DNA from 2 places in the Peribacillus sp. NPDC058002 genome. Region 1 is predicted to be linked to the other one. Evidence: riboswitches for the same ligand, from Rfam matches in the RefSeq annotation. Region 1 holds a riboswitch; the other holds the start of a gene.
What was found. A riboswitch is a leader RNA that binds a small molecule or an ion and turns the genes downstream of it on or off. The one in region 1 is predicted to bind S-adenosylmethionine.

Region 1 (3,172 bases):
GGTTGTCATGGAGCTAGCTGAATTGGATGAAACACGCCGCCAGCGCGGGACTATTGTTGATGTGACAATCATAAGTGACTACCTAAGAAATAATGGTCTGCGATTATTGGATACACCGGGGTTCAATGGGGAAAAAAGCGTGGAATCCGATTTCCAAGGCTATTTACATGGCAGTGATGGACTGATGTTCGTCCTGGACGCCCGGGCGCCTTTCACCGGCAGCGAACGGGATCTGTTATTGGAAATTCAAATGATGGCTCCGAAACTGCCGATTCATTTCTTATTAAATAAAATGGATACGATATACAGTGATCAGGTCGCAGTCCGGATGGAAGACGAAACATGGGATAAAGTGAATGCATATTTCCCGAATGCGAAAGTATTCGCTTTCTCCAAACTTTATGATAGCAAGCAGCAATTGAAGGACCTTTCAGCCTTCCTTCAATCGAATTACCAAGATGAGAATTGGAAGGAAAGAAGATCAGAGAAAATCCTTGCATTCATTCGTAAAACTTTATCTTATCTGTTAGAAAAACGGGCAGCCAATGAGCGGAAATGCGAGCATTCCATCTCTTGGAATGAACAGATGGAAGTCAAACTGAATGGGGCGGTCAATCAACTGGCTGATTTGGAAAAAGAAAAAAGTGAAAATATCATAAGGTCTTATCGTCTGCTTAAGGATGAAGTGAAAAATCAGCTTTCTACTAAAATTCCTGAATTACTGAAGGATTGCTCTAAATCATTAACGGAAAGCAGTGATTTCAGTCAGGTCCATGTACAGTTAAACCAAGAAATGAATGAGCGGATTCAAAACTTCATTTCTGATAAGATCATGCCTCAATATTATCGTTCTCTACAAGACTGGATTGCCAGTTCCCAAATGGAGTTTTCACAAAGCCAGCAGTTTATGGATGAGATGAGTGCCGGATTCAATGAATTATACAAAGAAGAACGGATTACGCTTGCAGGAGACTTCAGGGTATTGGATGACTGGCGCCGTGATGCCGATCGGATGACAAGCAGTATCCGCATCGAAAACGTTAATATCCTTTTGCGCAGGACTCCATCACAATTGCTGCTTAAAGGAGCAGGGAAGCTGTTTGGGGCGATACCGCAAAATAAAGCCAATATGTACAATCGTTATAAGAAATATCTGGAAAGTGAAGATTACCTGGATGTTGCGGAAATGATCACGGAACGTTTCCTTACCCAATTTGGATTGTTTGAAAAATCTTTGGATCGGGACATCTCACTTTTCTATCGCAGTTCATTTGCTTTACTTCAAAAAACGATTGAACAAACGCAGACCGAGATTAAAGACTACCAGGCTGCATTGGAGCATATGAAAGAAAATCCGGAAGTTTACCGTGACCCGATCACTTTGTTCGAAGTGAAATTAAGGCAGTTGGAGAGGCTTGAAAAAATCGAGAAAAAGCGTCTAGCCCAGCTTCAAAGAAAATAAAAAATAACAAGGAACATTTCAAATATTCAAAAATCTATTGACTTTACGACTATATCCCTATAAAGTGATAATTACGAAAACGTAACACAATATATCTCTTATCAAGAGTGGCGGAGGGACTGGCCCTAAGATGCCCAGCAACCGTTCCATTAGGAATTGGTGCTAAATCCTGCAAAACAGAAATGTTTTGACAGATAAGAGAGGGACAAGTCTGCAAAACAGCTGATTAAACCTCTCTATATTAGAGAGGTTTTTATTTTGGGATTTACACCAACTAAACTGATAAGACTAAATTGAAAATATGGAGGGAAAACAAGATGAGAAGGTCTATTAAAGGAATATTCATTTCAGCCATCGCTTCGGCTTTGCTTTTAACAGGGTGCTCCACTGGGCAGAGTTCCACAGAATCGAAGAAAGAAGAAAAAGTATCATTTGAAAATGTACCGGAAAGATTTGCAGATGGGGATGGAGCCAAGATCAAAGTGATCCGAAAAATTGGCGGTGATGATCATACGGCCCAATACCTGGCGGGGGCGAAGGAAGAAGGGGAAGCACTGGGATTTCAAGTGGATACATATACAGCCAATGGTGATACGGCTAAATTTCATGATGCGATAGCGCAGGCTTTGGAGGAAGATTACGACGGGTATATCATTTCCCATGGTGATGATGCAGCAACTGTGAATGACGTTCAGAAGTTGGTTGATGCAGGTAAAAGCGTTGTCACGTTCGATTCAATAAGCGAACTATCTAAAATTGATGGCGTGACATTAACCTCACAGGATGATGAAGCGTTGGCCACACTGGCTTTTGATAAACTGTTAAAAGAGCAGAAAGGTGAAGCGGCAATTGCCTATCTTTGGGTGGATGGTTTCCCGCCAATGGTAAGAAGAAATGCAGTCTATCAGGAAAAACTAAAAGAAAATCCTGGGATTAAAGAAGTCGAAAGATTCGGGGTGGCATCTGCTGATACTTCGGTTCAGACACAAAATGCTGTAGCCGCAATGTTGAATAAATACCCTAAAGGTAAATTGGATGCCATTTTCGCAACTTGGGATGCCTTTGCCATCGGTGCAGCCCGGGCGATTAAAGAAGCGGGCCGCGATGAAGTGAAGATATATGGTGTTGATGTATCTAATGCAGATCTCCAGGAAATCCAATCGGCTGATAGCTCATGGTCCTACACGGCAGCGGTCGATCCCAAGCTGATCGGTGCAGTGAATATGAGGATATTGGCTAAAAAATTAGCGGGCGAAGATACTCCGCAAACCTATGACTTAGAGGCTTCACTTATTTCACAAAAGCAAGTCCGGGCTTCAAAGGAAGCGGTAAACATGGCAAATCTGTCTGGTATTGTCGATGGTTGGGGTGAATCTACGGAATTTGAAGAAGATTGGATGAAAGTTTTGAAAGACCATTATAAAAAGTAAAAAGAGACACTCTCTTTCCAGTGAAGGGAGTGTCTGTTCAATAAGGGGGAATGGACATGGGCACGCAACTAGAAATGAAGAAGATTTCGATTGAATTTCCAGGGGTGAAGGCGCTGAGTGAAGTTGACTTTTCCGTTCAATCAGGGACAGCCCACGCATTGGTCGGTGCAAACGGAGCAGGAAAATCGACGTTAATGAAAGTTTTATCGGGAGCCCATGTTCATTATTCAGGTGACATTTTCATTGATGGGATGAGGCGGGATATCCGCTCGCCAAAAGC
Region 2 (3,172 bases), on a different contig from region 1:
GCTTGAAGCATGGTTCCCATCGCCCCGTCAAGAAGGAGTATTTTAGAATTTAACTGATCTTGAATCGCTTTTTTATTCATGTACTGCCACCTCTGATGTATGTTTACTATCGACTTTTCTAATATATTTCGTAAGTTCCGCCGTCATTTCATAGCGAAGGAACGGAGTGATTAAATATATGCCCTTGAATTTTTCCCTTGCCGCGTCCACTAGCTCTCGCGCGATATTCACTCCTTCAATCCTCGACTTTACAGGGTCATCCCCCGCTAACGCCATGGCTCTTCTAACATTATCAGGCAATTTGATGCCTGGGATTTCATTATGGATGAATTCGGCGTTCCTGGTGCTTGTCAAGGGCATGATACCGATGAAGATCGGGGTTTCTAAATGTTTTGTGGCTTCATATACTTCTTCGATCTGCTCCACAGAATAGATTGGCTGTGTCAAGAAGGATTGGGCACCGCAGGCAATCTTCTTTTCCATTCTCAGTACCGCTTTATCCAGATATTTCACATTGGGATTAAACGCTGCAGCAATTTTGAAATTTGCCCGTTGGCCCAAACTTTGACCCGAATAGGAAAGACCTTCATTAAATTGTTTGACCATACTTATTAGGTCAAAGGAAGATAAATCATAAACCGAAGTGGCGCCCGGGAAGTCCCCAATTTTTGAAGGGTCTCCGGTGATGATCAATATTTCGTTCAGACCCACCGTTTGCAGACCCATTAAATGTGACTGCAGTCCAATCAAATTTCGATCACGGCATGTTATATGCACCATTGGCTCTATATTCAATTGGTTCTTCAGTAAATTGGCCAGTGCATCATTCGATATCCTTGGTGAGGCAAGCGAATTATCGGCTAATGTAATGGAATCGACCCCTGCTTTTTTCAAAACCTCGGCACCAGTCATGAAGCTCTCTATACCTAACTTTTTCGGAGGATCAAGTTCAACTAGAATCGTCCTTTCTGTTTTGGCCTTTTCGAACAGGGGACGTTCCAATTCTCTATCATTCACTTCAATTATTTCTATTTCACGGGATTTCGTAAATTTCTCTTTCACAGGAGCCAAACTTCCAATCGCATTCTTTACAGCTTGAATATGCAGCGGAGTCGTTCCACAGCACCCTCCTATGATCGCGGCCCCCTGCTCACGAAGTTCTAGGGCACTTGAACCGAAGTATTCCGGCACAGCTTTATAGACGAGCCTTCCATCCACATAATCCGGGAGGCTGGCATTTGGGTATATGGCAATTGATGCTTGCTTTGGCAAACTCACTTCTTCCAAGGCCCGAATCATATGATGTGGACCGAGACGGCAATTCACCCCAACAACATCGGCACCCAGTTGCTCAAGTTTTTGAAAAGCTTCATTTAAATGGATTCCATTTTGAAGATTTCCCAGTTCATGCATCGAAACATTTGCTATGATCGGCAGTCCAGTTTCATATTTAACGATTTGCAGGACGGTTTCCAGTTCTTCCAGGTCATAAAATGTTTCCAAGAGAATCCCATCAGGGTTTTCCATCAAAAGACTGTATAGCTGTTCACGAAAACCCCGTTTTATCTCTTCCATGCTTAAATCCGATTTCCTGATGCTCCGCTGTGCCCCTATGGTACCGAAGACGTATGCCTTTCCTTTTGCCGCTTTTTTAGCAAGAATGACTCCCTGGCGATTGATTCTGCTTACTTCATCTTCAATTCCATACCGTTTCAATTTGTTGAAATTGGCTCCGTATGTATTCGATTGAAGGATATCTGCACCGGCTTCCAGATAGGCACGATGGATGGACTCTATTTGATCTGGGTTCGTACAGTTTAATTCCTCATAACATTGATCGATGCCATTTGAATACAATAAGGTCCCCATTGCCCCTTCCCCAACCAGTATTCTATCTTTCACGTCTTTACGAAAATCCATCATTACACCCTCTCTCAAAAACAATCCTGTTTTTGTCGTATTCTATGAGTATGAGAGAAAAGGAAAAAAAACCTTCTCAAAGAAGAAGGTTTTTTGAAACATTCTCCTCATCTATCAAGCTCTGCTTGCTGGATTTAGCACCTTTGCCTAAGCTGGTTGCTGAGGTTTCTTCGGGCCAGTCCCTCCACCTCTCTCGATAAGATCCATTTATATAATTTTCATAAGATTTCAAAATTTGATTATATTTAATTTACATTAATAATCTGTCAATTTCAATACCTGATCGACATTTTTTTCACTTTTGCAAAAATCATTCACCCTTTTGCAGCTTGAACCCTCTTCAAAATCCTTTGTTTCCAGTCTTCCGCTAACGAGTCTAGTGTAAGTAAAGCCTTTGCGCCTTCCAGCCCATCTCGTTTATGAAGGAGTACCTCTGCTGCATAATGAACTGAAATTTTTTCCTGCAAACGATCTATCAGCACAATATCGTTTTGTTTATTTATCGTTCCTTCTTGAAGTACTCTTGCAAAATAACCAGTGAAACTCGTTTTCAGCACGAGTTCCAAAAACTTAGGTTCTTGATTGAAATGGGAAATGGTCGAACAAGGTATCCTCCCCTGGTTAATTTGAACAATCACTTCGCCTATTTGATAAATATCGCCAATATATGTTGTTTCTTCCCTCATCCCCGCTACGGTTAAATTTTCACCGAATGCAGGGATTTCCAGTTTTTTAGAGAATTTTTCATTCCATATTGAATAATGCTCAAAGGGGTAAAAGCACAAAACGCGATCAGGACCTCCATGGAACTTTACATTACCAACCCCATCACCAATTATACCTGATTTAGTCACTGTCACATTATCCTGTTCTTGTTTATCCATTGCTGAATAGATTTCGATATTTGAAAAAATTTCTTGTTTCGGCTTCCCGGCATGAAGTGCTTTGATTTTTCCATTTTCCATTTTGCATCTTCCATTCATATTTAATTTATATCATCCTGTATGTATAAATTATACTAAAAGTCCATTTTATACTGTAGTTTTTTATAAGAATATGAAAATGCAAAAGCCTCATAGCCGTTAAATGGGGGAAATATCATTGATTTCCAGAAAAATTCATAGGTTAGTTTCAGTAATTTTGTTGCTATTTCAGAATTAAATATGGTAGAATATGAACACAATATATAGTCGAAAACTACAACCGTTCGCCTATATGTTGATTTTCACGATTGAATTCCTCATTGTCGCTC

Region 2: linked by a shared signal. The riboswitch ahead of ACFVSH_RS18515 (bifunctional homocysteine S-methyltransferase/methylenetetrahydrofolate reductase) and the one ahead of ACFVSH_RS06530 (sugar ABC transporter substrate-binding protein) in region 1 are both predicted to bind S-adenosylmethionine.

The regions. Positions count from the first base shown of each region.
Region 1 covers NZ_JBHVQU010000020.1:33,958-37,129, forward strand. The annotation lists gene ACFVSH_RS06525 (GTPase domain-containing protein) at 1-1,462, shown strand, start outside; SAM riboswitch class I at 1,558-1,663, shown strand; gene ACFVSH_RS06530 (sugar ABC transporter substrate-binding protein) at 1,780-2,892, shown strand; gene ACFVSH_RS06535 (sugar ABC transporter ATP-binding protein) at 2,949-3,172, shown strand, end outside.
Region 2 covers NZ_JBHVQU010000131.1:3,848-7,019, reverse strand. The annotation lists partial or broken gene metH (methionine synthase) at 1-80, opposite strand, end outside; gene ACFVSH_RS18515 (bifunctional homocysteine S-methyltransferase/methylenetetrahydrofolate reductase) at 73-1,920, opposite strand; SAM riboswitch class I at 2,025-2,123, opposite strand; gene ACFVSH_RS18510 (MOSC domain-containing protein) at 2,235-2,885, opposite strand.